One region of the Sorangium sp. So ce887 genome, then DNA from elsewhere that is predicted to be linked to it. Evidence: predicted binding sites of a transcription regulator. Region 1 holds the regulator's gene; each other region holds the start of a gene.
What was found. The regulator HrcA, encoded in region 1, represses chaperone genes, less so after heat shock. The targets are predictions, from matches to a motif close to GNTAGCACTCNCCNNNGGNGAGTGCTANC.

Region 1 (7,344 bases):
CGTAGTGCGTCTCCCACGGGTCGGTGAGCGAGTGGCTCCCGAGCATGGGCAGGTAGAGCAGCGTGACGAGGGCGACGAGCCAGAAGCCATGCCGCCGGATCAGGGGGCGCGGGGCGCCCGCCTCGTCGACGCGGCAGGGGCCGAGGCGCTCGCCGAGCCGGAACGCGCCGACCACAGCCGTGAGGAACGCGGCAGGGACGGCGACGGCGGACGCCGCCAGCGAGAGCAGCGTGGGCGCGCCGTCCCGCGAGAGGGAGCTCGGCGAGAGGTAGCCCGCCACGCTGAGCGTGATGAGAACGAAGAACGCGACGAGCCCGCCCCCGAGCAGCGCGAGCGGACCGAGGAGGTCGCGGATCCCGACGCGCGCGGCGACGCGCTCGGGCGGGTCGTCGAACGTGCCGAGCAAGTCGAGCAAGCCGAGCGCCGCGACGGCGATCCCGAGCGCGCCGAGCGGGACCCCCCAGCGAAGCTGAGGCGCGAGCGCCATCACGACGAACGCGAGGAGGGAGCCCGCGGCGGACACAGCAGCGCCGCGCCAGCGGAGCGGGTTGCCCTGGGGCACGAGGCGCACCTCGTCGGCGTCGAGCTCGACCGTCTCGTCGCCGCCGTCCGCGGGCGCACCGCTGCTCTTGTCGTGCGTGTCGTTCATGGCTGCGCCGAACGCGGAACGAGGCGCGGCCCTGACGTAGCAACTCTACGTCGCCGGGCAAAGCAGCGGTCGCATGCTCCCGCGCCGCGCGGCCGCGCGGCGGCCGCGGCGCGCGGCTACTTCGTCAGGCGCGCGATCTCTTCTTTGATGATCGTCTCGGCGAGGACGGGCACGACCTCCCAGACGACGCGCTCCACGACGTCGCGGGACAGCGCCATCACGGCCTCCACCTGCTCGGACGTGAGCCCGAGGCCCTCGAGCTTGCTCGCCATCTGGCCGTTGACCTGCGCCGAGGCGGTGGCGGCCACCGCCGCGGGCCCGGACGCCGTCTTCGGCACGCCGGACACCGGCGTCGGCGAGAACGCCATCGTCGTCGTGACCGGCACGCTCCCCGCACCGCCCGGCGCCGTCTTGACCGAGGCCTGGGCCGGCGCGGCGCTGGTGGCGGGCGCGTTCGGCGTGTAGATGAGGGTCTTCGCGCGCTGGAGCGGGCTCGTGGCCGCGGCGGCGGGCTGCGCCGCTGCGGCTGGCTGCGCCGCGGCGGGCGTGCGCGCGGGCGCAGGCGTCGCCGCCGCAGGAGCCGCGGCGGCGGCGGGCTTCGCCTCGCCGCGCGACGCCAGCAGCTTCTTGACCTTGTCGATCATCTGCTGGGTGTCGAACGGCTTGTCCATGTGGTCGTCGGCTTGCACGCTCGAGCCCTTCGCGGGATCGAACGGGTTCTGCTTGGACGACAGGATCAGGACGGGCGTCGCCGGTGAGGCCTGCTTGATCGCCTTGCACAGCTCGTAGCCGTTCTTCGGCTCGAGCGTGATGTCGGCGATCACCAGGTCGGGTTTATCGCTCTTGAGCTTCTGCAGCGCAGCGTCGGCGCTGCTCGCCGTCACGACGCGGAAATCCTGACCCGCAAAGGTGATTTCGAGCACTTTGCGCATGGTCACGCTGTCGTCTACGGCGAGAAGGGTGCTGGCCACGAACGGGTCTCCTCTCAGATGGCGAGAAAGCGATGACGGCTCGGATATCTTCGGCCCCCGTCGCGCGATGTGTCAACATTCGCGGTGTCTTTCGCCTCGCGAGCCCCGCGGATGTGCGTTTTCCGCGCCGGTAGAGGCCGGCCCCACGCCGGTGGGCGGAGCCGAGGCGCCCCCCAACGAGCTCTCCATGCGCCCGCTCCGACCCACCGCTCCCGCTCCGCCGCCCCAGATCCAGGACGCCGAACCGATCGGCGCCGACTCGACCGCCCCGGTCCGACCCCCACAGGATGGCCGCTGGACGGTGCCGGCAGAGCTGGATCGGCGGCCTCTCGACGGGGCCGTCCGGACGCTGGCCTCGGTCTCGTGGTCCGACGCGCGCCGGCTGATCGAGACCGGCAAGGTGCTGGTCGGGAACGCGGTGGCGACGAGCGCCCGGCGGCGGGTGCTCCGCGGGGAGCCGATCGAGGTCCGCCTGCACGCGCCGCGGCCCGAGACGGTGCGGCGGCGCAAGCTCGAGAGCGAGCTCGTGATCTACGCGGACGCGAGCGTCGTGGTGGTGAACAAGCCCGCCGGGGTGAGCACCATCCCCTACGGCGACGAGGACCCCGCGGAGCAGGCCGCGACGCTCGACGCGCTCGTGCGGGAGGTGCTGGCCCGGCGCGACCGCCTGCGCGGACGGGCGCCGCTCGGCGTGGTGCAGCGCCTCGACAAGGGGACGAGCGGGGTGCTCGTCTTCGCGCGGACGCTCGCCGCGAAGAAGCACCTCGCACAGCAGCTCCGCGTCCGCGCGATGCACCGGCAGTACCTGGCGCTCGCGCACGGCGCCGTCCCGCGCGGCACCTACCGCAGCTACCTCATCGAGGATCGGGGCGACGGGCTGCGCGGCTCGGCGAGAGGAGGACGGCGCGAGGGGCAGCTCGCGGTGACGCACGTGGAGCCGATCGAGACGCTCCGGGGGCCGCAGGACGGGACCGGCGCCGCGGGCGTGACGCTGGTCGCCTGCCGCCTCGAGACGGGGCGCACGCACCAGATCCGCATCCACCTCGCCGAGGCTGGACACCCGCTCGTCGGCGAGACGGTCTACGTGCGGGACTACCGCGCGCCGAAGATCCTTGCCCCGCGGCTGATGCTCCACGCGGCCGAGCTCGGCTTCGATCACCCTGCAGACGACCGGCCGATGCGGTTCCAGGCGCCGCCGCCCCCCGACTTCGACGAGGTGCTCGAGCGGCTCCGCGAGGCGCGCCGGAAGGGCGCTACTTGACCTTGCCGCGCGCCTCGCTCATGGCCGCGGCGGTGGCGTCGACGAGCGGCATCACCTTCGCGTAGTCCATCCGCGTCGGACCGAGCACGCCCACGGTCCCGGCGACGCGCCCGTTCTCCATGTACGGCGCGGCGACGAGGCTGAGCTGGCCGCCGCCCAGGTCGCCCGCCTCGCTGCCCACGAAGACGGTGACCTCGCCCGCGCCGGCGGCGAGGGTGCGGTCGAGCAGATCGACGAGCTCCTCGCGCTCCTCGAGCGCCCTCATCAGCTTCCTGAGCCGGTCGACGTCCGCGTACTCGGGCAGATCGATCAGGCGGTTCTGCCCCTCGATGACGACCTGGCTCCGCCGCGTCACGTCGGCCGTCGCCTGGCTGCCGAGCTCGAAGGCGCGGCGCCTCAGCGCGTCGATCTGGAGGCGCTCATCGGCGAGGCGGCGCGCGAAGAGGTCCCGGATCTCGCCCAGCGTGCGCCCCTCGATGACGTCGGCGAGCAGGTTGTGGATCCGGTTGAGCTCCCCTTCGTTGATCGACTCGCCGATCGAGAGGAAGCGGTTCTCGACCGAGCCGTCGGCGAAGACGAGCACGGCAAGCAGCTGCCCCGGCTTCGTCGAGATGAAGCGCAGCTGGGAGAGGGCGCGGATCTCCGCCCGCGGCGCCGCGACGACCGCCGCGGCGCCGGACAGCTCCGAGAGGTAACGCCCTGTCTCGCGGAGCGGATCGCTCGCCACCGTGTAGATCTCGGTGAACCTGGCGCTGAGCTCGGCCTGCTGCTCGGGGGAGACCGACCGAAGCTCGACGAGCGCGTCGATGAACAACCGGAGCGCGCGGTCGGTCGGGATCCTCCCTGCAGAGGTGTGCGGCTGGTGGAGGTAGCCGGCCTCCTCGAGGTCCGCGAGCACGTTGCGGATCGAGGCCGCCGAGAGATCGAGCCCGTACTTCCGCGCAAGCGTCCTGCTGCCTACGGGGTCGCCCGTCGCGATGAACTCGGTGACCGCCGCGAAAAGGATCTTTCGAGCGCGATTGGAAAAATCTCCCATGTCAACTGCTGGCGGCGCATGCGTGCGCTGCTGTGGCTACCTGGCCCAGGGACCGCCCGAACCGGGAAGCCGTGCGGGCCGGGCCTTCGCTCCCATACGTCAAGAGGCGCGAGGAGGCGCCGGGCCCACGGATGCGCATGCGAGCTATTTTGAGGCGATCGCGCGGCCCGGTCAAATGGCGCGGTAGGATGGGCGCAGCCGCCGCGCGCAATCCTGCGGCGCCCCGCGCCACCGGCGGACGCCTCCAGCCTTCCGCCTCCTTCCTTCCAGCGGGCGCTTCGCCTGCCCGCGCGAGGCCGACCCCGCAACGATGCCGTCCGTACGTCACGCCGCCACCGCCGCCGCGCTCGCCCTCGCGCTCGGCCCGCTCGCCGCCGCGACGAGCGCGCAGGGCAAGCCGAAGGTGCGGTTCCATCAGGACTGGGCGAAGCACCCGTCGGCGCGCTACGCGGCCATGAGCGCGGAGCAGTGCCGCGCGGCGCTCGCGCGGCGGAAGATCGCGTTCGAGCCGGTGCCGCGCGCGCCGGGGGTGCTCGCGCCGGTGCGGCTGATGCAGGGGGTCGGCGGGGTCCTCTACCGGACGGCGCTGCCGACCCACCGGCGCGCGGACAACCCGAACGACGTCTTCGACTGCCGCCTCGCGCTCGCGCTCTCGGACTTCAGCCGGATCCTGCGCGTGCACGACATCGTCGAGGTGCTGATGTTCTCGGCCTGGCGACCTCCGTCGAGGATGTGGCCCGAGGGCAAGCTGGCCACGAGGCACCCGGGCGGGCTCGCCATCGACCCCTACCGGTTCGTCAAGAAGCGCGTGGGCGACGGGTTCGCGGAGGCGTGGCTCGACGTCGAGCGCGATTTCGTCGGCAGGCGCGGCGCACCTGTGTGCGGCGAGGGCGCCAGGGCGACCGGGAAGCCCGGGGTGGCCGGCAGGGGTGCGACGAGCAGCCCTCCCGCGGACACGACGGCGCGAGAGCTGCGCTCCATCGTGTGCGAGGCCGCGGATCAGCACATCTTCACGTCGATCCTCACCCCCAACTACGACCGGGCGCACAAAAACCACCTGCATCTCGAGGTCACTCCCGGCGTCCAATGGCATCTCGTGCGCTGAGGCGGGACGGGCGGTCCTCCCCGGCGCAAACCCGCTCTCGCCCCGAGGTCGACCCGCTATGTTAGCCCGCGTGCCCGCACGAAGCTCCCCGTCCCCCCGCGCGTCCACCGCGTCTGCCGCGCTGACGCTCGCCGTCGTCGCCCTGTCGTTCACGTTCGTCGGCTGCCCCTGCATCAGCGGCCCCGTGAACGCGAGCCCCGGCCTCCGCTGGTTTCTGTTCTCGAACTTCGGCGCCAGCAAGATCTGCCCCGAGATGCTGAAGAGCGGGGTCTCGCTGCGCCTGCAGGACCGATCGTCGGCCATGGGGCGGTTTTTCCCGATGCAGTGCTCGTACGACGTCAACGACTCGGCCCAGACGGTCACCGTGCACATCGCCGGCACGGGGTACGGCTACATGCAGCCGGCCAAGCGCGTGGGCTTCTCCCTCACGACGTCCGTCGAGTACCGGCCCGACTTCCAGATCGCGGGCGACGACGTCTACGTGTGGGGACGGCTGAACCGGATCGTTCAGGGCCCGAGCTTCCAGCTCGGCTACGTCGAGAACCCTGTCATCGACGTGATGGCGAACGTCGCGCCGTTCGGAGGGATCGCCAACCTGATCGGCAACCAGATCGTCGCGGGCGAGATGACCCGCGGGTTCACCGTCCTCTACAACGAGGAGACCGGGAAGGACTTCACGCTGGGGATCCTCATGCCGCCCCAGCGGCCGCACCACCCGTTCGAGGTGGAGGACGACGAGCGCTACACGTTCGCGAACGAGAGCGTCGAGGTGCACGCGCACCAGCGCGACTACCTCGGACCGTTCGAGGTCGCCGACTCGGACCAGGCGCTCTACCTCAAGGTGAGCGTGCAGGGCGCCCCCGTGGACATCATGATCGTCGACAAGCTGACGGGCGACGCCTGGCGCGAGGCCTATCAGACCGGCAAGCCGCTCGGTCCCCCGCCCGGCCCGGTGCAGGCGGGCGGCCCTCTCCAGCCCGGGATCATCGAGACGCGCCGCTATGCGCTGCGCCCGGGCCTCTACTACGTCGTCATCGACAACACGTCGGCGGCCGGGATGGTGGCGCCGCCCGTCACGCTGCTGAGCCCCTTGGGAGGCTCGGCCGCGCAGGTCAGCTACATGGCGCAGGTCGGCGAGTAGCGACAGGGGGGCTGCCCAGTCGCGCCGAGCAGGCGCGGTCGCCGGCCTTGACGCGGTTCGCCGCGAACGGGATAAACTCGTCATGGCCGTCATCGCGAGTGAGGGGGACAGCGTGACCCACGTCGACAAAGTTGCCCTCGACCGGCTGCGCGCCCGCCTCCAGGCGTACATGGCCAAGAAGGGGCTGAGGTCGACGGCGCAACGCCGGCTGATCGTCGACACCTTCTTCTCGGGCGCGCCGCACATGACCATCGAGGACCTGCTCACGGAAGTGCGCGCGCACGACCGAGGCATCGGGTACGCGACGGTCTACCGGACGCTCAAGCTGCTCGCGGAGTGCGGCGTGGCCTCGGAGCGCCGGTTCGGCGACGGCCTCAGCCGTTACGAGCTGGCGGACGACGCCAGCGCGCACCACGACCACCTGATCTGCGTCAGCTGCGGGAAGATCATCGAGTTCGAGGAGCCGCGCATCGAGGCGCTCCAGGAGGAGATCGCCGCGAAGTACGGCTTCGAGGTGACCTGGCACAAGCACGAGATGTACGGCGTCTGCCTGGACTGCCGCGACACAAAGAGCGCGGCCTCCGGCATCTCGTAGCCCGCCCCGGCGCCGCAGGCCGGCGCCGCAGGCCGCGCGCGGCGGCGCTCAGCTCTTCGCGTCGAGCGCGCGGGCGTGGACGACGGCCATGACGCCGCCGAGCAGCGAGGCGATGGGGGCGTAGGCCGGCGGGAGCACGAACGCGGAGATCACCGCCGCGCCGACGAGCGCGGGGGCGACGCTCAGCGCGAGCCCGACGCGCGCCTCGAGGCGCGTGCGGTGCGCGAGCGCGAGGGAGAGCGCAGCGTCGCGGACGTCATCCGAGGCGAGGACCGTGGAGAAGTCGGCGGGCGCGGAGCCGGCCGCGCCGAGGGCCACGGAGACGTCCGCGGCGCCGAGCGCGGCGTCGTCGACGCCGGCGTGGCCGAGGACGGCGACGCTCGTGCCCGCGTCGATCAGGCGGCGCACCTCGGCGCCGCGATCCGCGGGGAGGACCTCGGGGCGGATGTGGTCGATGTCGAGCGAGCGGCCGATGGCCTCGCACGTCTCGCGCGCGTCGCCCGACATCAGCACGGGCTCGATCTGCGCGTCGAGCAGGTGCTGGATGGCGGCCCGCGCCCCGGGGCGCAGCCCGTCCTGCAGGCCG
Region 2 (7,344 bases), 3.9 Mb from region 1:
GCAAGGCGCTCATCGATCGGGCGAACTACTTCGGCGGCACCGACAACATCACGGTCGTCCTCGCCCGCGTCGAAGAGGTCCCCGACGGCAAGCGCGCCTTCACCGACGAGCCCACCCAGGAGAGCCGCTAGCCCCGCGGCTCGTCCCCGGTCACGCGGCAGCGCTGGTTGCCCCGTGGAGGGGTCGATGCCTGCTCAGGCGAGCCCGGCGGGGTTCCCGCGCTGCGCGACGACCGAGGGGCTCCTCGGGCCGGGCAGCTCGGCACGGCCTCTCACCGACGCGCCGGTTACAGGACGAAGTGATCCATGAGCTGAAGGACCTCGAGGTTCAGCCCCTTCAGCGCGGCGCACTCCCGCTCCACCTCGGCCTGGAAGACCGGCTTGATGTGGTAGAGCATCGTCGGCAGATCCTTCGGCGCGTGGAATTTCTGGAGCTCGACGGCGAGCGTCTGCGGCGTGTGGTGGCCGCTCACGGTCGCGAGCCGCTGCTCCCGGTCGGGGAAGCTGACCTCCATGAGCAGCGCGCGGAGGTTCTGCTGCTGGTTCAACACCTCCCAGAGCCGCTCGGTCGGCCCGGTGTCGCCGCTGTACGCGATCGCGCCGCCGCTCCCCTCGATCACGAACGCCGACGCGTCGATCGTGTGCGTCACCTGGACCGCGCGCACGAGCCGCCCGGCGACCATCGTGGGGCGCTCCGGCTTGAGCTCGAGGTACTGGATGGTCGGCTGCGCGGGCGTCGGGATCACCGCGAAATCGGGCCACAGCACGTTGTTGAAGAAGTGCTTCTTGAGCGTGCGCAGCGTCTCGCGCGTGCCCGCGATCACGAGCGGCGGGCACCCGAGCTGGCAACGGTTGTCCGCGATCGTGGCCAGATCGCGGATGTGATCGAGGTGCGCATGGCTCACGAGGCACGCCTCGATCCGCGCCTGCTCCTTCACCTCGAGCCCGCTCGTCAGCGAGCCCGCGTCGATCGCGAGGACGTCGTCCACGACGAACGCGCACGTGCGATGCCTGGGAGTCTCTCCGCCGTGGCAGCCGATGACGCGCAGCTCCACTGGCTCAGCTCTCTCCGCCGAACTTCTGTGGCGTCTCCAGGAATTCTATAAAATCCCGGAATCGCCGCATGTCGGTCACCATGATCGCCGCGTGCGCAGGCGGCCCGTCCGAGAGGAGCTTCAGCCGGCGGAGCCGCGCCATGACCTCGTCCACCATTCCTTGCTCGACGTCGACCTCGCGCGCGATGTCCGCGGGGGTGGCGCGGAGGCGTATCCCTTCCGGCGTCTCCTCCCCGAACGCCTCGGCGTGGCGCGCGAGCGCGAGCATCACCCGCGCCTTCGGGTCCCGGTGCATGAGGATCTCCACGAGCGCGTCCGCCGCGTCGAGCCGCTTCGCGAGCTTCTTGATCAGCCGGAACGCGATCTCGGCGTCCCGCTGCAGCATGACCTCTAGCTTGCGCGCCTCGACCACGAGGCAGCGGGACGGCTCGCTGACGGTGGCCGTCGCGATCCGCGGCTTGCCGTTCAGGATCGCCATCTCGCCGACGAACTCGCCGGGCCCGAGCACGGCGAGCACCTTGTCCTCGCCCTCGACCGATTTGGTGATCCGCACAGCGCCGGTCTGGAGGACGAACATGACATCGCCGGGGTCGCCCTCGCGGAAGAGCACGTCGCCCGGCGCGTACGCGCGGCCATAGCGGGCAAACGACGACTCCGACATTGCCCGAGAGTCTAGCGCCCAGCGTGACCGCCGGTCAAAAACCCAGGCAAAAGCTCTCGCCCTCACAAAGCGCGAGGGGCCCTCCAAGCCAGCATGCTTTGGAGGACCCCTCGGCCCGCTTCGTCGGGAGCGGCGCGCCCGGGGCCGACGCCGCCGGAGAGCGGCGACAGCCCGAGCGCGGCCGGACAGGCGATCAACCCATGTCGAAGTCGCCCATGCCGCCCATGCCGCCCATGCCGCCCATGCCGCCCATGCCGCCCATGCCGCCCATGCCGCCGCCGGGGGCCCCGCCGGCCGCGGCCTTCTCCTTCTTGGGCTTGTCGGCGACGAGGGCCTCGGTCGTGAGCATCAGCCCCGCGACGCTGGCCGCGTTGGAGAGCGCGTGCCGCACGACCTTCGCCGGGTCGATGACGCCGCCGGCGAGCAGGTCCTCGTACTTGTCGGTCGCGGCGTTGTAGCCGAACGTGGGCGCGCCCGACCGGACCTTCTCCGCGACCACCGACCCGTCGACGCCAGCGTTCTGGGCGATCTGGCGGAGCGGCGCCTCGAGGGCGCGGCGCACGAGCCGCACGCCGACGTCGCGCTCGTCGTTGAACTTGAGCGCCTCCAGGGCAGAGGCCGCCCGGAGCAGGGCCACGCCGCCGCCGACCACGATGCCCTCCTCGACGGCCGCGCGGGTCGCGTGCAGCGCGTCCTCGACGCGCGCCTTCTTCTCCTTCATCTCCGTCTCGGTCGCCGCGCCGACCTTCACCACCGCGACGCCGCCGGCGAGCTTCGCGAGCCGCTCCTGGAGCTTCTCGCGATCGTAGTCGCTCGACGTGTCCGCGATCTGCTTGCGGATCGCCTCGATGCGGCCCTTGATCGCGGTCTTCTCGCCCTGGCCGTCGACGATGACCGTGTTGTCCTTGTCGATCTCGACCCGCTTGGCCGTCCCGAGGTCGCGCACGGTGGCGCTCTCGAGCTTCTGGCCGAGGTCCTCCATGAACGCGGTCGCGCCCGTGAGGATCGCGATGTCCTTCAGCATCTCCTTGCGGCGATCGCCGAAGCCGGGCGCCTTCACGGCGGCGACCTTGATCGTGCCGCGCAGCTTGTTCACGACGAGCGTGGCGAGCGCCTCGCCCTCGACGTCCTCGGAGAGGATGAGCAGCTCGCGCCCCTGCTTCACCACCTGCTCGAGGAGCGGCAGGAGGTCGGCCATGGACGAGATCTTCTTCTCGTGGACGAGGATGAGCGGGTTCGTGAGGATCGCCGTCATCTTCTCGGGATCGGTCACGAAGTAGGGCGAGAGGTAGCCGCGGTCGAACTGCATGCCGTCGACGGTCTCGAGCTCCGTCGTCATGCGCTTGTTCTCCTCGACCGTGATCACGCCCTCCTTGCCGACCTTCTCCATGGCGTCGGCGAGGATCTGGCCGATCTCCGTGTCGCCGTTCGCGCTGACGGTGGCGACCTGGGCGATCTGGTCCTTGTCCTTGGTCGGCTTGGCGACCTGCTGCACGGCCTCGATGACCTTCGCGACGGCCGCGTCGATGCCGCGCTTCAGGTCCATCGGGTTGTGCCCGGCCTCGACGAGCTTGAGGCCCTCGCCGTAGATCGCCTGGGCCAGCACCGTCGCCGTCGTCGTGCCGTCGCCCGCCTTGTCGCTGGTCTTCGAGGCGACCTCGCGCACCATCTGGGCGCCCATGTTCTCGAGCTTCCCGGCGAGCTCGATCTCCTTCGCGACCGTGACGCCGTCCTTCGTGACGACCGGCGAGCCCCAGCTCTTCTCGATGACGACGTTCCGGCCCTTGGGCCCGAGGGTCACCTTGACCGCATCGGCGAGCGTGTTCACGCCCTTCAGGATCGCGGCGCGGGCGCCGCGGCTATACACAATCTGCTTCGCAGCCATCTCTCAATCCCCTCGCGGCCGCGTACGGCCGCATCTGCAACGCTCGGCCGCGCACGGCCGCATCTGCAACGCTTGCGTTCGGTTGCCCTGGATCCGGATCACTTCGCGGCGGAAGCGGCCTCGGTCACGGCGAGCACGTCGTCCTCGCGGAGGAGCACGTGCTCCTCGCCGTCGAGCTTCACCTCGGTGCCGCTGTACTTGCCGAACAGCACCTTGTCGCCGACCTTCACCTCGAGCGGCCGAACCTTTCCGTCCTTCAGGACCTTGCCGTTGCCCACGGCAACGACGCGCCCCTCGATCGGCTTCTCCTTCGCGGCATCGGGGATGATGATGCCCCCCTTGGTCTTCGTCTCGCTCTCGACACGCTTGACGACAATCCGATCCTGCAGCGGCCTGATTTTCATGGTGGCTCCCTCGTCCTCGGCTGGTTGACTGACCATCGGCTCGCCGGAGGTCCCGATCGCCCCCCCGCAGGGGCCTTCCGCCCACACGACGAGAGCTAAGTGCCCAGGATCACAGTCGCTTGGCACTCTCCTAGGCCGGTGGCTAAACCGCGGCCGAAGGTAAATCAGTCGCCCGGCGCGTCAAGGGCGCGTAGCAGACAGTCGCGACTTTTCCGCGGCCGGCGCCCACACGCCGTAAAGCTGGAGACCCTGGAGTGGGCGACCGGACCCGCGCGATCTCGCGGGCACCGTCCGCCACCCGCCACCGTGGAGCCATGCAGCGGGAGGCGAGCCAGGTCAATGGCAAGAGGGTGGTGTAAGCGGAATTTGTTGGCAGCTTGGCCGCCGGTTACGATGCGCGCGATGCGCGCGATGAGCGCGACGAGCCGACAGAGGGCGGCGCGATGGAGACGGGGGCGGCAGGGGCGGGGCAAACAGCGCGAAACACCGGGGATTTTCGGCCCGGGGACTTTTTCTGGGGCGGGCCCGGTTTTGATCGCTTGACATACCAGACAGCCCGAGTAGATTCCGCGGCCCGTGGCGCTGATGAACACGGCGCTGACCCCTTGGGGGATCGTCTAACGGCAGGACGCAAGATTCTGGCTCTTGCTATCAAGGTTCGAATCCTTGTCCCCCAGCCAGGTCGATCAGCTCTGCTGTCGACCTTCTCGACAGAACAAGGTCCCATCGTCTAGCGGTTAGGACATCGGCCTCTCACGCCGGTAACGCGGGTTCGATTCCCGCTGGGATCGCTACTTTCTCGTCGTTTTTTCTTGCCAGCCTCTCGCTGGGCAGCCTGAGCCGCCGCGGGCCGCCGGCCCTTCTCGGAGGGGCCCGCTGACGCGACGAGGAACCCTTCGGCCCGGTGCGGGGTGAGGCCGCAGCGCGCGTTCATGCGCTTCGCGATCTCGTCGCCGGCCCGGACGAGCGCGTAGAACCACCGGATCCCGAAGCGATCGTGCCCCTGCTGGAGCGCCAAGGCCTGGAGCGGGGCCCCGAGCCCGCGACCGCGGTACTCCTCGCGCAGGCAGGTGCAGATCGGCATGCCCGTCCACGAGGGCGCCTCGCCCACATCGGAGATCCAGAGCGGCGGGGCGCCCATCAGCCCGAGCTGCCCGAACTGGGAGAGCGCTCGATGCCCGCCGTCCTCGGCGGCGTCTGGCCGCGTCAGGACGCACAGGGTGGTGCAGCCGATCAGCGCGCCCCTGCCGTCGCGCAGCGCGAGGGTCAAGGAACGCCCCTCGCCGCCGCGCAGGGTCCAGCCCGGGAGCGGCGCGTGGCCGCTCTCGGCCTGGAGCTCCTGGATCGACCGGATCGTGACGTCATCGTCGTCCGGCGACACCCGGGACACGCGGAGGCCCGCGGGAAAGGAGCGAAACCGGTCGAGCCCCTGCACGGCGGCGCGCACCTCGCCGGCCGGGGCGCCCATCACCGAGAGCCCCTCGTCCACCGCGAGGCCCGCCTGGCGCAGCGACGCGGCGAGCGCAGGGAGCTCCGGTCGGGGGGCGTGCAGGAGCACGCGCTCGAAGCAGCGCACGAGCGCCTCGCGCCGCTCCGGCGGCGTCCTCTGGGCGTGCAGCAGGATGAGCGAGCGCCCGTCCGTGGTGATGCCGTCCTGCTCCGCGATCCAGCCGCGCGCGGCGTACAGGATCCGCTGAGCACGGTAATCCGCTGCCTCGCCGCAGCAGCCCGGTCCGTCCGCCGGAGCGGGGCCGCGCTGCTGCGGGGCGTCGTCGCGATCGAGGTCGAAGGCAAGCATCATGGCGGCATTCCTCCTGTCGAGAGGGAACGGAGGCTCCCACGAGAGCCGAAAGCCGGCCGGAGCGGCCCGCGCCCTGCGCCCGGACGAGCCCCTGCCGCGCCGCCGAGGTCCACCGGCGAGATGGCCTGAAGCGGCGGTGCGTGAATTCGGGAGAACCCCGCTCAACCGGCGGCTGGTTCAGCCCGCGTGTCGAGACTTCAACTTATCCTCGCTCGGCGATCGCGCAAGGCGCGACATGCCATGATCCGGGCAGCGTTCCAGCCGGGGCGCGCACGCTCACGCTCACTTATAAATATTTGTAATCATTAATAAAAGCTACCAATAACCGGCTTTGTCCACAAGGCATCTCGCCGTCCGACGGCGCCGAGGTGTGGACATAGAACGACCTAGCCTGGAGCGATGCGTGGCGCGGCCCGTAACGCCGGGGGGGGGAGGCGCGCGCCGGGGGCGGACCGGCGAGGCGCCCTGGGCCCGGGAGATCGCCGGCGATGACCTCGGCGGTTGAGGACGATCGCGCGCCCTGGTAGGTTGCCGTCCAGTATTGCGCGATGAGCACCGCCCTTGTCACCCAACCCGACAGCGCCGCGCCCCTACCACCACGTCCGTTCCTCAAATGGGCGGGCGGCAAGGGCCAGCTGCTCCGACAGTTCCAGCCGCTCCTGCCGACGTCGTACGGGCGCTACTTCGAGCCGTTCGTGGGAGGAGCCGCGCTCTTCTTCTGCCTGCAGCCGAAACGCGCGGCGCTGACGGACGTCAACGCCGAGCTCGTCGACTGCTACCGGGCGGTGCGCGACCGGGTCGAGGAGGTCATCGCCGAGCTGGGCAGCCACGCCTACGAGGAGGCGCATTATTACAGGGTTCGCGATCTCGACCCCGCCTCGCTCACGCTGCCCGAGCGCGCCGCGAGGACCATCTTCCTGAACAAGACGGGGTTCAACGGGCTCTACCGGGTCAACAGCTCCGGCCGCTTCAACGTGCCTTTCGGCCGCTACGTCAAGCCGGCGATCTGCAACCCACCCCAGCTGCGGGCCTGCTCGGCGGCGCTGCAGCACGTCGAGCTCGAGGTCCGCGACTTCGAGCGCGTGCTCGACCACGCGACCGAAGGCGACTTCGTCTACCTGGACCCGCCGTACTCGCCGGTCTCGTCGACCGCGAACTTCACCTCGTACAGCGCGGGCGGCTTCAGCTTCCGCGACCAGGAGCGCCTCGCGGCCCTGTTCGCGGCGCTCGACGAGCGCGGCGTCCAGGTGATGCTCTCGAACTCCGATGTTCCCGAGATCCCGCCGCTCTACAAGAGGTTCAAGATCGACCGCGTCGCGGCGCTCCGGAGCATCAACGCGAAGAGCGACGCCAGGGGCCGCGTGGGAGAGATCGTGATCCGGAATTACGCGACCCGGCGGAGCCGCAAGGCGGCGGCGGACAAGGCGGGCTGAACCCGGCGCCGCCGCGGGGCGCGCGCCTCAGTCGACGGTCTTCGACCCGTGCTTCTTCGGATCGGGGGCCGCGAGCTCCTCGGCGTACGCCATGGCCACCTCGATC
Region 3 (7,344 bases), 4.3 Mb from region 1:
GGTTGATCTCGTCGGCGAGGACGATGTTCGCGAAGAGCGGCCCCTTGCGGAACGAGAACGACCGCTGCCCGCCCGCGCTCTCATCGATGACCGTGGTGCCGATGATGTCGGCGGGCATCATGTCGGGCGTGAACTGGATGCGTGAGAACTGGAGCTCGAGCGCCTCGGCCATGGTGCGGACGAGCATCGTCTTGCCGAGCCCCGGCACGCCCTCGAGCAGCGCGTGCGAGCCTGCGAGCATGCACGTGAGCACCCCATCGATCACCTCGCGGTTGCCGACGATGACCTTCCCCACCTCCTCGCGCAGCCCTCCGATGCTCGCGCGGAACTCGTCTACCTCGGCCCGCGCTGCTTCCTTCGTCTTCTCGGCCATAGCTTCCTGCTTCGTGCCCGCTGTCGTGGAGCGCCGCTAGAGTCGCGGAACGCCGCTGGAGTAGAGAGGCGCGGTCGCGTTCGAGCCGCCGGCTCGACTCACTCGCGCGGCCTGATGAGCTGGAAATACCGGTTCACGTAGAACCGGTATCCATCAGGGATCTGGTCCTTGTTGATCTGCTGCTCCGCGACCGTGTGGTAGTCCGTGAAGACCTTCTTGTAGCCGGTCCCCTTGAAGCCCCGCTCGGCGGCGCTGAGGATCACCTCGCTGTTCGACGGCCCCTGCTGCGTGTCGAGCCCCTGGGCCTGGACGTCCTGGGTCCCCATCTTCGGGTCGGTGCGCTTGCCTGCGACCTCGCCGCCGCGGCTGGAGCCGGCGCCGTCGCCCCCGGGCTGATTGCCGCCGTTGCTGTTGCCCTGGCCGCTCCCCTGCCCGTCCTGCCCCTGCCCCTGCCCGCCGGGCATCAGGATCTTCTTGCCGCCGGGCCCGATCACCAGCTCCTGACCCTTGCCCTGACCGCCCTGGCCCTGACCGCCCTGGCCTGGCTGACCGTTCTGGCCTTCCTGCTCGCCGTCGCCCTGCCCCTGCTGGCCCTGCCCCTGCTGCTCCTCGCCGCTGCCCTGGTTGCCGCGCGCGCGCTTGCCGAAGCGGAGCATCCTCGCCATCCGCTGCTTGCCGCCCTGCCCTTGCTGGCGCACGAGCTCCCGGAGCTCTTCGAGCCGCTGGCGCAGCTCTTCCTTCTCCTGCTCGGACATCTCCTCCTGCTGCATCCGGTTGATGTCCTCGGCGGCCTGCTCGAGATCGTCCGCTGACATCCCGAGATCGCGCATCAGATCCTCGGCGGCCTTGGCGAGCTCTCGGTCGAGCCGGTCGAGCTGGCGCCCCGTCCGCTCCTTCTGCTCGGCGTCGCGGTCGAGCCGCTCCAGCTCGCGCTCCTTCTTCTTGAGCAGCCGCTCCTCTTCGGACTTCTGCTGCTCGTTCGCGGAGGCCTTCTGCTTCTGCTTGAGGAGCTGCTCGCGCACCTCGGCCCGCTTCTCGTTGATCGCGGCGAGGGCCTCCTTGCGGCGCGAGGCCGCCTCGGCGAGCGCCTTGCGCAGCCGCTCGATCTCGGCCTTGTTGAACTTCTGCTTCTTGTCGCGGAGCTTCTCGGCGAGCTCCTTCAGGTCTTTCTTCGCCTTCTCGAGGTCCTTCTTCTCGAGGGACTCCCCCACGCCCTTCGCCAGGTCGCTCTTCTTGAGATCGATCCCGGTCTCCTTCAGCGCCTCTTCGAGCGCCTTCAGGTCGGCCTCGGCGCCCTTGAGGAGCTCGCGCTCGAGCGCCTCCATGCGGCGGAACGCCTCGGTCCGATCGAGGCGCTTGTTGGCGATGTCCTCGATGAGCTGGTTGAACCGCTCGACCGCAGACTTCATTTCCGGGCTCTGGTCCTGCCGGTCGAGCGCCTTCGCCGCGTCCTTGAAGAGCTCGAGGTCGTCGGGCGACATCGCGAGCGCGTCGATGGTCTGCGCGACAGGCGCTTGCTTCCGCGGGATGCGCACCTCGAGCAGCGCCACCGCGAGCACGCCGAGGCCTACCGCGGCCGAGGTCCAGAGCTCGCGCGGGAACGCGAGCGGCGCGGCGCCGGCGGGGCGCAGCGTTGCCGCGTGCTCGCAGGCGTCATCGATCGCCGCCTCCATCAGGGGGGTCCGCTGCGCCGCGGGCAGCTTCTCGAAGGCGAGGGCGTTGGTCAGCCGGTCGTGAAGACCGTGGTGCCGGTCGAGGGCGATCGTGCCGGCGCGGGGAGGCAGGCGGCGCAGCATCGCCAGCGCGAGGGTGGCCAGCACGAGCAGCCCCGCGCCGAGCAGGATCTGCCGCGTACGCGGCTCGCTCAGGTGCGCGGGGAGCGCCTTGTGGACCGCCAGCGTCCCGGCTGCGAGCGCCAGCGCGAGGGTCAGCGCGGTCGGCAGAGCGCGCAGCGCGCGTCCGAACCGGAGCCTCAGCTCGACGGCAAGCGCGGCGCTGCGGATACGGTCGAGATGCTTCGTGCGAGAGTCGCTCACGGTGCTCAGCGCTCCGGACGCCCCCCGCGGGGGCCCTCGAAGAGGAAACGTCGCAGCATTGTACCCGCTGATGGGTCAGGCGCCCGAAAGTTCCTGGGAGGCTGCGCGCGACGCGTGAGGGCATGACGCGCGGCGAACCCCGATCATTCCCGCGCAGGACAGCCACTGCGCTCAGCGGACTTCCGGCATCGATCGCGCTCCCGGGAGTGCGCGAGGGCTCTTCCTCCGATTTCCGACCGGATGGATCCCCTGCGCCCTGGCGCCAGCAGGCGAACGCGTGCGTTCTATGGGAACGACGTGACCGGGCGCGCGCACGGCGCGGCCCAGGGTGGCTTACTTCGCCGTCTTCTTCTTGGGTGCCGCCTTCGTGACGGCTGTCTTCTTCACCGCGGCCGGCTTCTTCGCCGCGGCCTTCTTGGGCGCCGCTTGCCTCGCGGCCGGCTTCTTCGCCGCGGCCTTCTTGGACGCCGCTTGCTTCGCGGCCGGCTTCTTCCCCGCGGCCTTCTTGGGCGCCGCTTGCCTCGCGGCCGGCTTCTTCGCCGCGGCCTTCTTGGACGCCGCTTGCTTCGCGGCCGGCTTCTTCCCTGCGACCGGCTTCTTCGCCGCGGCCTTCTTGGGCGCCGCTTGCTTCGCGGCCGGCTTCTTCGCCGGCGGCTTGGCGGCCACCTTGTTCGTCGCAGCGCCGTTCGCCGCCGACTTCTTCGCCCCGGTCGCGCGCGCGGCGGACGGTTGCTGCGCGCGCGGCGCATCCGTCTCGCGCTCCTCGCCTGCTGCGCTCGGCTGGCCCTTGCTGCCGTTCGCTTCGGGCAGCTGCTTCGCGTAACGCGCGAGCGTCTCGCGCACCCGCGCATCGAGATCCGCGAAGTCGAACGGCTTGTTCAACCAGGCGTCCGCGGCGAAGAGCGGCGACGTCATCTCGTTCAGGTTCTCGCCGATCCCGGTGAGCATGATGACGCCGGTGCTCGCGAACGGCCGGCCGTCGGACGTGTCGCTCTTCAGCCGCTTGCAGATCTCCCAGCCGCTCATGCCGGGCATCATCACGTCGAGGATCACCAGGTCCGGCTGGTGCTCGCGCGCGAGATCCCAGGCGGAGTCGCCCTCGGAGGCCTCGATCACGGAGAAACCCAGGTTCCTCAGGTGACGCGCAACGAGGCTCAACATCGCCGGTTCGTCTTCGGCCACCAGCACACGGGGCGGCATCATGCTCGCGGAAGGCATCGTGGATGCGGATGAGAGTACGTGCGCGCGAACCGGTCAAGAGAGAACGAGCCCGCGCGGCCACGACCGGCGCTCGGAGCCGTCCCCCAAGGACGACCCCGAGCGCCGGTCGCGGCCGCGATCAAGCGGCTCGCGCGAGGGCTATCTTTTCCGTCTGCCCCGCCGCGTAGAAGCGTCGAAGCGCGGCGAACAGCTCGGCGTGCCGGCCGCGGCGGGCAAACTGGGCCTCCAGCCGGCCCGCGAACCGCGCCGCGAGATCGTTCGCGATCCGGTAGCGATCGCCGGTCTCCGTGCCCGGGGGATCCATGAAGGTGACGCGCTCGAACAGGTGGGCGCGGATCCGCGCGGCGCGCTCGGGCTCGAAGCACGCGGGCCCCGGTGGAGCGACCTCGCGGCGGCGCCGGAGCGGCGGGCCGGGAGGCTCCACCTCCTCGGCCAGACCGCCGTGGACGAGCAGCACGTACTTGTCCACCTCGGCCTGGAGCTCGAGCTCGAGCTGGGTCGCCGGGAGCTCCCTGCGCGCCCGCTCGGCCACATAGATGAAGTGGCTCACCCCCTCGACGATCTGGCAGATCTCGTCGAACGTCCCCTCTCGCCCCCGCGTGATCGCGCGGCGGGGCAGGTGCAGCGCCACCTCGATGTCCCCGTCCGCGTGCCGGATCAGCAGCGCTTCGCGCGCCCTTCCGTCCGTCGGCCGGATGAAATCGTCGACGGCGGGCGCGTCGTCGAGCGCGTAGGTGCGCGCGAGGTGCTGCTGGATCCGACCGGGGAAGGTCGCGCCCGGCATCAGTTGAGCCCGCCCGTGCCACGGCCCGGCACGATCCCACGCGCCCCGAGCTCCTCGGCGAGGCGGCTGGAGCCGGTGCGGACCCAGCGCTCGTACAGCCGGAGCACCGAGCGCTCATCCCGAGCACCGGACGCGAGCGTGCCGTCGGCCACATCGTTCAAGACGCTCACGAAGCGCTCGAATTTCTCGGCCATCTCCGAAAGGACATCCGGGCCCTGGCCGACGCGCGCGTTGAGGCGCAGCATAGCGGCGGCATGGTGGTAGGCGGTCGACCCGACCCCGACCACATAGCCGCGATCGACGCCCTTGAGCTCGATGTGGCCGCCGAAGAAGCCGACCACATAGAGGACGCCATCGCCGAGGTTGCGCAGCCGGCGGAAGCGCTCGGCTCCGGAGGCCTCCAGGGCATCGCGCAGGAGAAAGGTCAGGGGTTGGTTGAAGGCGGACTCGGCGTGCTCGTCCGGGTGAGCGAAAGCACAAAGCAGACTGACCAGGTAACTCGACGCCGCCTCGGTCGCGGTGACGTTCCGAACTCGGAGCGCCTCGTCCACAACCTCTTGGAAGTAGCGGGTCATGCTCGGGGACAGAGAGATCGCTTGGCTCACGGGGGCACCTCACCTGCGCGGGCGCCCTGGATACCGACGTAACCCGGGCCACCGCGCGCTCAGGCCAACCAGACACGTCCTGTCGGCCTCCATCGGGCTGGAGACCGTGAGGGCGTCGCGTCACGCTGCTGCCGCATTTCCGCCCTCATAGGCTCACTCTAGCCGATGGCCCTGACCGAGCCCAGCCTCACACCCCGCACCTTTCCTTGGGATCTTCAGCATTTACAGCCACCCCAGCGCCTGGCTGCCAGCCCGCAAAGTGCCGGACTGGCCCGCGCTTGACACCCCGGAGGGGGTGGCTATCTTCCGCGCGCTCGCTAGCACTCCCATGAGGTGAGTGCTAGCAAAGTGCCCAGACTGCAATCGTATGGGACCTTGCGGCAGCTCAGGCGGGCTGTCTGGGTCCTGCCGTCTCGAGGGACGCGGCCGCTCGTCCCCGGAGGATTCGCAAGATGAAGATTCGACCGCTCCAGGACCGCGTGATCGTTCAGCGCGTGAAGGAAGAAGAGAAGACCAAGGGGGGTCTCTACATCCCGGACACGGCGAAGGAGAAGCCGATCGAGGGCACGGTCATCGCCGTCGGCAACGGCAAGGTCGGCGAGGACGGTACCGTGCGGAAGCTCGACGTCAAGGAGGGTGATCGCATCCTCTTCGGCAAGTACTCGGGCACCGAGGTGAAGATCGACGGCGAGGAGCACCTCATCCTCCGCGAGGACGACATCCTCGGCGTGATCGAGAAGTGACGCGGGCGACAGCAGGAACTTAGGAGAGACACCATGGCAGCCAAAGAAATCATCTACAACGAGTCCGCCCGCAGCATGATCCTCGCGGGCGTCAACGCCCTCGCCGACGCGGTCAAGGTCACCCTCGGCCCGAAGGGGCGCAACGTCGTCATCGAGAAGAGCTTCGGCTCGCCGACGGTCACCAAGGACGGCGTCACGGTCGCCAAGGAGATCGAGCTCGAGAACCGCTTCGAGAACATGGGCGCCCAGATGGTCCGCGAGGTCGCCTCGAAGACGAGCGACATCGCCGGCGACGGGACGACCACCGCGACCGTGCTCGCCCAGGCGATCTACCGCGAGGGCTCCAAGCTCGTCGCGGCCGGCCACAACCCGATGGAGATCAAGCGCGGCATCGACAAGGCGGTCGAGGCGATCGTGGCGCACCTCCACAGCACGGCCAAGCAGACGAGGGACGCGAAGGAGATCGCGCAGGTCGGCACGATCAGCGCGAACGGCGACGAGACGATCGGCAAGCTCCTCGCCGACGCCATGGAGAAGGTCGGCAAGGAGGGCGTGATCACGGTCGAGGAGGCCAAGAGCTCCGACACGACCCTCGACGTGGTCGAGGGCATGCAGTTCGACCGCGGCTACCTCTCGCCGTACTTCGTGACCGACCCCGAGGCCATGAAGGCGAACCTCGAGGACGCCTACATCCTCATCTCGGAGAAGAAAATCTCCAACATGAAGGACCTGCTCCCCGTGCTCGAGGCGATCGCCAAGAGCCAGAAGCAGCTCCTCATCATCGCCGAGGACGTCGAGGGCGAGGCGCTCGCGACCCTCGTCGTGAACAAGCTCCGCGGCACGCTGCACTGCGCGGCCGTGAAGGCGCCGGGCTTCGGCGATCGCCGCAAGGAGATGCTGAAGGACATCGCGACCCTGACGGACGGTCAGGTGATCGCGGAGGAGCTCGGCCTCAAGCTCGAGAACGTCACGATCAGCGATCTCGGCCGCGCCAAGACGGTCATCATCGACAAGGACAACACCACGATCGTCGGCGGCCAGGGCAAGAAGGACAAGATCAAGGCCCGGCAGCAGGAGATCCGCGCCCAGATCGAGAACACCACGAGCGACTACGACCGCGAGAAGCTCCAGGAGCGGCTCGCGAAGCTCGTGGGCGGCGTCGCGGTGGTCAAGGTCGGCGCTGCGACCGAGACCGAGATGAAGGAGAAGAAGGCCCGCGTCGAGGACGCGCTCCACGCGACCCGCGCGGCCGTCGAGGAGGGCATCGTCCCGGGCGGCGGCGTGGCGCTCATCCGCGCGCAGAGCTCGCTCGAGAAGATCCAGGTCAACGACGAGCAGCGGTTCGGCGTGAACATCATCCGCCGCGCCATCGAGGAGCCCCTCCGCCAGATCTCGGCCAACGCCGGCGAGGAGGGCTCGATCGTCGTGCAGAAGGTGCGCGAGGGCAAGGACTCGTTCGGCTACAACGCGGCGTCGGGCAGTTACGGCAATCTGCTCGAGATGGGCGTCATCGATCCGGTCAAGGTCGTCCGGTCGGCGCTCCAGAACGCGGCCAGCGTCGCCAGCCTGATGCTCACCACCG
Region 4 (7,344 bases), 5.3 Mb from region 1:
AGCATCGACCGCGCCGTGCTGGAGCAGCTCGAACGGGTCGGCGGCCGCCTCTCGGAGGGCAAGGCCTTCAAGCTGCTCGACGACATCGCCTGGCCGCGCGAGGTGGAGGAGCGCTTCTTCGCCTCTGGCGAGGACCGCCTCCCCGAGGTCGAGCTCCGCGTCGATCGCGACGGGCTCGCCCGGCGCGTCGCCGAGCTGCGCGAGCTGCTGCGGTCGATCGACGGCGACGCCCCTGCGCTCGCCTGGCTGCGGGACAGCGTCCGCGCGCAGATCGAGGCCGCGGAGCTGCTCGAGGCGGCGGGCACCCGCGAGTTCTCGGCGCGGTCGCGGGCGCTCTACGGCGGCGCGCGCTCGCCGTTCTTCGGGGGCGCCCTCAGGAACATCGACCTCGCCGAGCACCTCACCGAGCGCCTGCGCGTCCACGGCTGGGACGAGGCCAGCGATCCCGAGGAGGAGCCGCTCGACGCCGGCGCGCTCCGGGACATGCTCGCCGCCCGCGTGGCCGCGCGCCGGCCGCCGCTCGACATCGAGGTCACCCTCGACCCGCGCATCACCGCCAAGGTGGTGGCCGGCATGAGCCGGATCCGCATCCGCCCGGAGGCCACCTTCGCGTCCTGGGAGGCCGAGGGGCTGTGGCACCACGAGGTCGAGACGCACGCGCTCACCGCGCACAACGGCGCGGCGCAGCCGCGGTGCTCGTTCCTGCGCTCGGGCGGCCCCCGCACCACGCGCACCCAGGAGGGGCTCGCCATCTTCGCCGAGCTGTACAGCCGCTCGCTCTCCATCGGCCGCCTCACCCGGCTCGCCGAGCGGGTGCGGCTCGTGGACATGGCCGAGCAGGGCGCGAGCTTCCTCGACCTCTACCGCCACCTGCGCGAGCGCGGCGCCGAGCGCCGCGACGCCTACTTCGACGCCCAGCGCGTCTGCCGCGGCGGGCTCGTCGAGGGCGGCGCGCCCTTCACCAAGGACGCCTGCTACCTGGCCGGCCTGCTCGAGGTCTACGCCTTCCTGGCCGCGGTCCTGCGCGGCGGGCTGCGCGACGAGGTGGAGCTGCTCGTGTGCGGCCGGATCGCGCTCGACGACATCGCGGTGCTGGCCGAGCTGCGCGCCGCCGGCGTGCTGGAGCGGCCGCGCTACCTCCCGGCCTGGCTGCGCGCATGGCAGACGCTGCTGCCCTACTTCGCGTTCACCTCGTTCATGGACGGCATCGACCTGGGCCCGGTGGAGCGGCACTTCCAGGAGCTGCTCCGCGTGGCCGCGGACGCGCGGCCGGCGGGGGAGGGGAGGCGGCGCCGCGGCCGGCCGCCGGTGGCGGAGAGCGGCCAGGAGTGAGCGCGCCCGGCCGGGCGCTTCCCGGCCACAAAAAGCGAAGAGCCGGTCTCCCGCCCGGGAGACCGGCCCTCACGCTCCTCCCGGCGGCGCGCGCGGGCTCATCGCCCGGCGCGCGCCCTCAGGAGACTAGAAGTCGCCGTGGCCGTGGCCCGCGTGGCCACCACCGGCGCCGGACGACTTCTCGTCCTTCGGACGCTCGGCGATGAGCGCCTCGGTCGTCAGCATCAGGCTCGCGACGCTCGCCGCGTTCTGGAGCGCCGAGCGGACGACCTTCGCGGGGTCGATGACGCCCATCGCGATCAGGTCGCCGTACTCGCCGGTCGCGGCGTTGTATCCGAACGAGCCCTTCCCGTCGCGGACCTTCTGCACCACGATCGAGCCCTCTTCGCCGGCGTTGGCGGCGATCTGGCGGAGGGGCTCCTCGATGGAGCGGCGGATGATGTTCACGCCGGTCCGCTGCTCGTCGCTCACCTGGAGCTTCTCGAGGGCGGCCTGGGCCCGGATGAGCGCGACGCCGCCGCCGGCGACGATGCCCTCCTCGACGGCCGCGCGGGTCGCGTGGAGCGCGTCCTCGACGCGGGCCTTCTTCTCCTTCATCTCGGTCTCGGTCGCGGCGCCGACCTTGACCACCGCCACGCCGCCGACGAGCTTCGCCAGGCGCTCCTGGAGCTTCTCGCGGTCGTAGTCGCTCGTCGAGTTCTCGATCTGCCCGCGCATCTCCGTCAGGCGGGCCTTGATCTTGTCCTTCTTGCCCTCGCCGCCGACGAGCGTCGTGTTGTCCTTGTCGATGATCACGGTCTTCACGCGGCCGAGGTCGCTGAGCGTGACGTTCTCGAGCTTGAGCCCGAGCTCCTCCGCGATCACCTGGCCGTCCGTGAGCACCGCGATGTCCTTGAGCATCTCCTTGCGGCGGTCGCCGAAGCCGGGGGCCTTGACGGCGGCGCAGTGGAGCGTGCCGCGGAGCTTGTTGACGACGAGCGTCGCGAGCGCCTCGCCCTCGATGTCCTCCGCGATGATGAGGAGCTGCTTCTGGCTCTTGGCGATCGCCTCGAGCACCGGCAGGATGTCCTTCATGTTGGAGATCTTCTTCTCCGAGATGAGGACATACGCGTCCTCCATCGTGCACTTCATGGCCTCGGGGTCGGTCACGAAGTAGGGCGAGAGGTAGCCGCGGTCGAACTGCATGCCCTCGACGACATCGAGCGTCGTCTCGAGGCTCTTCGCCTCCTCGACCGTGATCACGCCCTCCTTGCCGACCTTCTCCATCGCGTCCGCGAGGAGCTTGCCGATGGTGAGATCGCCGTTGGCGCTGATGGTGCCGACCTGCGCGATCTCCTTCGCGTCCTGGGTCGACTTGGCGGCGCCCTTGAGGTGCGCCACGACGGCCTCGACGGCCTTGTCGATGCCGCGCTTGATCTCCATCGGGTTGTGGCCCGCGGCGACGAGCTTCGAGCCCTCGCGGTAGATCGCCTGGGCGAGCACGGTCGCGGTCGTCGTGCCGTCGCCGGCGATGTCGCTGGTCTTCGAGGCGACCTCGCGGACCATCTGGGCGCCCATGTTCTCGAAGCGGTTCTCTAGCTCGATCTCCTTGGCGACGGTCACGCCGTCCTTGGTGATCGTGGGAGCGCCGAAGCTCCGCTCGATGACGACGTTCCGGCCCTTGGGGCCGAGGGTGACCTTCACCGCGTCCGCGAGGGCGTTGACGCCCGCGAGGATCATGCTTCGGGCCGACTCGTTGTAGATGATTTCTTTGGCTGCCATGGTGCGAATCTCCTTGAAACGGTCTTGCCCGAATCAGCTCTCGATAACGCCGAGGATGTCTTCTTCACGGAGGATGAGGGCCTGCTCGCCGTCGATCTTGATCTCGTTCCCCGTGTACTTGCCGAAGAGGACGCGGTCGCCCTCCTTCACATCGAGCTTGCGGACGGTGCCGTCCTCGAGGGTCTTCCCGTTGCCCACGGCGAGCACGATGGCCTCCATCGGCTTCTCCTTGGCGCTGTCCGGGATGAAGAGGCCACCCTTGGTCTTCTCCTCTTCCTGCACGCGACGAACGATCACACGGTCCTGGAGCGGTCGGATTTTCATTTTGTTTTCTCCTGGCGTGACCCACCGGTCACGACCTGACGTCACTTCATCCCGTGCGTCGTGCATGGCGGCACGCTCGTGCCTCGGCTCCCGGGTCTCCCCGGGAACAGCTTCGGGCGCGCCTCTGCCGTCTGGCTGGATGCTGGCGTTGGCTTGGGGTTCTGGCACTCGCGAGATGTGAGTGCTAGCAACGACGTGCACTATACTCAGCCGCCCCGGGTTGTCCATCCTATAAGACGTCGTGAGAGGCGTTCGTTCCTGGGGGCCTAGGGGCCTGGTGCCCCGCTCGCCCGCTCGGGCCGCGGCGAGGAATGAGCAACTCGAAGAACCAGGCTGCTCGGGGCCGCGGGGGAGTCGCGCGCGGACGTCTCGATCGGGTCGGGAAGGGCCTGAGGGACGCGCCTTGACCCCGCTCGTTCGACCGATGACGCTGCGTCGATGGAACCGGTCCAGTCCCGATTCGTGCGTTCGCGCGTGTCGTCGGCGCACCGCCAGGGTCGCGCAGCGCGCTGTCGTCTCGTCGCGTGGGCGCTGGCCTTCGCCGCCGCGGCGCCCGCGCCTTCCGCCGCCGCGGAGCCGCCGGCGGAAGGCGCGGCGCGCGTCTCGACCCCGCCGCCCGCGCCTCCTGTCGCGCCGGCCGTGGCGGGTCTCCGGCCGGGGGCCACGTGGGAGGAGACCGCCGCTGCGCACGAGGCGCGCATCGCGGCGCTGGAGAGCCAGGCGCGCCGCGTCCACGAGATCGGCTCCGAGGACGAGCGGCGCGCCGCGCAGCGCCGGATCGAGCTGGAGCTCGCGGCGGCGCGGAGGGACTTCGACGATTTCGAGGAGCGAACGACGGAGTGGAACAGCCCTGTCATGGCGATCTCGGGGCTCGTCCTCGCGAGCCTCGGCGGCGCCGCCATCCTCGGCGGCGCGGTGCTGGTCTTCGCGAGTTACGACGACAGCAGCGCGGGGCGCAGCGAAGCGTCCAAGCTGGCGATCGCCGCCGCGGCCGGCGGGGTGGCCGGCGTCGCCGTCGGCCTGCCGCTCTACGTGATCGGCAAGAAGCGGGTGCGGAGCGACGCCGCGTCGAGCGCGCCTGTCGTCGCGCGGCTCCTCGTCGGTCCGGGCGCCGTCGCTGCGTCGCCCGGAGCTGGCCCCCTGAGCGCGGGGCTGCGCGTCGCGTTCTGAGCACGAGCGCCTCGTGTCTCCAGCTCAACGATATCCATGTCTCAGTGTCCGCGGCAAAAGGATGCAAGCCAGCGCGAGGCCAGCGCGCGAACTGCCCTCCTTTACAAAATTGCTGGGCATGCTCCCGGCCGAGTGCTAGCGTTCCTCTCGACGCGTAGCCCGCGTCGACCATGCGCACTCCCGGCTGAAACCACCGCTCCGTCGCGCGACCGTCAAGGTTGAACGCCTGTTGCCCAGGGTGGCACGGCGTCCTTGTGTTGTCGCGCATGAGCCGCCACGACGGCGACCCGCGGAACCCCGCGCGAGCTCGCGTCGTGCGCTCATGAGGACGGAGCGCGGCCGACGAGCGAACGAGCCTGATGCGCTGGAGGTCGATCTCCAGGAGATCCGCGATCTCCTGGGGGTTGTCTCTCGCTCGCTGGCCGCGCGCTCGGAGCACCGAGCCGGAAGGTTCGTGGCGCGACGGGCCGACTCGCCATCTCTCCTGACGTCGAGACGCTGAGGCCTCTCGACAGGGAGCGTGCGGCGAGGCGGACCGCCCCGTCCCGACGAGAGGCGGAGGTGCGTCGAGAGAGCGCCAGTCGAGCGGCCGGGGAGAGGCTCAGAGAGCCGGCGTCCGTCGCGGTGTCGGTCTGTCTTCAGTCCGGGGTCGTACGATGAATGGAGGGTAGATGAGAACCGGTTCTTCGAAGGTTTCGTTCAGCCTTGGTGCTCTTCCTGATGTGGTGATGACCGATCGACTGGAGGATTCTATGCAACGACGCGCGCATCTCCCCGTCTCCGACCTCGCGCAGGGCTCGGCCAAGACACCCGACCCGCGCCCGCCGCAGAGAGGGCAGCCCCCTGCGCCGAAGCCCGCGCACCGGGACATCCGCCCGCCGCGCGCGCTCCCCAGCCAGGATCGCTCCCGGCCGGCGGTGAACATCCCGCAGCGCCGCCGCATGGGCGTGCAGCGGTAGATCCCGCGCCGGCTCCCCCGCCGGAGCGCGGACCCCGGGCTTCCGGCCCGGCCGCGCTCGGCGGCGTGGCCGCCCTCCGGCGGTGTCCCGGACCTGAGGCCCGGGATTCCCTCGATGGCGCCCTCCGGCGGCGCCCTCCCGGCTTCGATGGTGATTGGGCCGAGGCGCAGGCTGCGGTAAGACCTCGCCACCCGGCGCGGCTCCCGCAGCCTGAGCCTCGCCGGGCCCGACCATGATCCACGCCGAACCGTTCGAAGCCCGCCTCGTCGCCGCCCGGCCTCTCAGCCCCTTCGTGCGCGAGCTCTCGTTCGAGCGCGCCGACGGGAGGTCGTTCCTGTTCGAGGCAGGACAGTGGGTCAACCTCGTGCTCCCGCTCTCGGGCGGCGAGGTGAAGCGCGCCTACTCGATCGCCTCCGCTCCCGACGGCTCGCCTCGCTTCGATCTCGCGGTCACGCTCGTGGAGGGCGGGGCCGGCTCGGAGCACCTGCACCGGCTCGAGCCCGGCGCCACGCTCCGCGCCATCGGCCCGCACGGGCTCTTCACCCGCGATCCCGGGGATTCCGCGCCCTCCTTGTTCGTCGCCACGGGCACCGGCATCACGCCGCTCCGGAGCATGCTGCACGCCTCCCTGCGCGCAGGGCTCGCCGCGCCCCACCTGTGGATCCTGTTCGGCGCGCGCTTCGAGGAGGACGCCATCTACCGCGACGAGCTCGAGGCGCTGGCGCGCGGATCCGACCGGATCCGCTACGAGATCACGCTCTCGCGGGGCGGCCCTTCGTGGTCCGGCCGCCGCGGCTACGTGCAGGCGCACGCGCCCGAGCTCTACCGGGCGCTCGCGGAGAAGAGCGGCGATCCGGCCCCGCACGTCTTCATCTGCGGCCTCGATCGGATGGTCTCGTCCGTTCGCGAGCTCGCCCGCGGCGAGCTCGGCGTCCCCCGCAAGCACGTCCACATCGAGCGCTACGACTGAGCCTCCGGCCCCTCCGCGACCGCGCCGCCGGCCTCGCCACGGCGCCACGGCGGAGCCGCCGGCCTCGGGCGGACGCGCTCGCGGATCGCCGCCCCGCGGCGCGGCGCGCCTTGAGCGGCACCCGGGGTACGACGTAGGATGCCGCCCCCGCGGGCGGTTCCTGCGGGGTCTGTTCTGCAGGTGACCACGTGACGACCAAGAAGACGTTCCGCACCATCGATCCCGCGACGCTCCCGAAGCACTTCGACTCGCCCGTCGCCGAGCAGCGCCTGGCCGACGTGTGGGAGGCCGACGGGACGTACCGATACGACCCGTCGCGTCCGCGCGAGGAGACCTTCGTCGTCGACACGCCGCCGCCGACCGCCTCGGGCTCGCTGCACATCGGCCACGTCTTCAGCTACACGCACACGGACGTCGTCGTCCGCCAGCGCCGGATGCGCGGCTTCAACATCTTCTACCCGATGGGCTGGGACGACAACGGCCTGCCCACCGAGCGGCGCGTGCAGAACTACTTCCACGTCCGCACCGACGTGCGCACGCCGTACGAGCGCGGCCTGACCTTGCCGCAGGCGTCGCCGGAGGCGATGAAGAAGGAGCCGCCGCGCATCGTGTCGCGGCCCAACTTCATCGAGCTCTGTCACAAGGTCACGCGCGAGGACGAGCAGGTCTTCAAGGCGCTCTTCCGCCGGGTGGGCCTCTCGGTCGACTGGCAGCACGAGTACGCCACCATCGATGATCACTGCCGCAGGACGGCGCAGCTGTCGTTCCTGGATCTGCACGAGAAGGGCCATCTCTACTCGGTCTTCGCGCCCACGATGTGGGACGTCG

Region 2: a site for HrcA is predicted at 4,123-4,151, ahead of groES (co-chaperone GroES). Genes of this name have one in related genera too.
Region 3: a site for HrcA is predicted at 5,336-5,364, ahead of groES (co-chaperone GroES). Genes of this name have one in related genera too.
Region 4: a site for HrcA is predicted at 3,578-3,606, ahead of groES (co-chaperone GroES). Genes of this name have one in related genera too.

The regions. Positions count from the first base shown of each region.
Region 1 covers NZ_CP150354.1:11,554-18,897, reverse strand. Annotated here, with positions in the region: gene WMF36_RS00065 (ArnT family glycosyltransferase) at 1-649, opposite strand, end outside; gene WMF36_RS00060 (response regulator transcription factor) at 766-1,620, opposite strand; gene WMF36_RS00055 (RluA family pseudouridine synthase) at 1,808-2,881, shown strand; gene hrcA (heat-inducible transcriptional repressor HrcA) at 2,874-3,917, opposite strand; gene WMF36_RS00045 (hypothetical protein) at 4,228-5,022, shown strand; gene WMF36_RS00040 (hypothetical protein) at 5,093-6,163, shown strand; gene WMF36_RS00035 (Fur family transcriptional regulator) at 6,246-6,758, shown strand; gene WMF36_RS00030 (HAD-IC family P-type ATPase) at 6,807-7,344, opposite strand, start outside.
Region 2 covers NZ_CP150354.1:3,909,559-3,916,902, reverse strand. Annotated here, with positions in the region: gene WMF36_RS14610 (PP2C family protein-serine/threonine phosphatase) at 1-131, shown strand, start outside; gene WMF36_RS14605 (MBL fold metallo-hydrolase) at 287-1,054, opposite strand; gene WMF36_RS14600 (Crp/Fnr family transcriptional regulator) at 1,059-1,715, opposite strand; gene groL (chaperonin GroEL) at 1,909-3,600, opposite strand; gene groES (co-chaperone GroES) at 3,699-4,004, opposite strand; tRNA gene WMF36_RS14585 (tRNA-Gln) at 4,611-4,684, shown strand; tRNA gene WMF36_RS14580 (tRNA-Glu) at 4,724-4,795, shown strand; gene WMF36_RS14575 (hypothetical protein) at 5,087-5,701, shown strand; gene WMF36_RS14570 (DNA adenine methylase) at 6,354-7,238, shown strand; gene WMF36_RS14565 (hypothetical protein) at 7,266-7,344, opposite strand, start outside.
Region 3 covers NZ_CP150354.1:8,425,237-8,432,580, forward strand. Annotated here, with positions in the region: gene WMF36_RS31290 (AAA family ATPase) at 1-373, opposite strand, end outside; gene WMF36_RS31295 (hypothetical protein) at 472-2,409, opposite strand; gene WMF36_RS31300 (response regulator transcription factor) at 2,743-3,627, opposite strand; gene WMF36_RS31305 (hypothetical protein) at 3,749-4,414, opposite strand; gene WMF36_RS31310 (hypothetical protein) at 4,414-5,019, opposite strand; gene groES (co-chaperone GroES) at 5,472-5,762, shown strand; gene groL (chaperonin GroEL) at 5,796-7,344, shown strand, end outside.
Region 4 covers NZ_CP150354.1:7,410,650-7,417,993, reverse strand. Annotated here, with positions in the region: gene WMF36_RS27420 (flavohemoglobin expression-modulating QEGLA motif protein) at 1-1,332, shown strand, start outside; gene groL (chaperonin GroEL) at 1,459-3,093, opposite strand; gene groES (co-chaperone GroES) at 3,127-3,417, opposite strand; gene WMF36_RS27405 (hypothetical protein) at 3,880-4,587, shown strand; gene WMF36_RS27400 (hypothetical protein) at 5,340-5,546, shown strand; gene WMF36_RS27395 (ferredoxin--NADP reductase) at 5,779-6,516, shown strand; gene valS (valine--tRNA ligase) at 6,705-7,344, shown strand, end outside.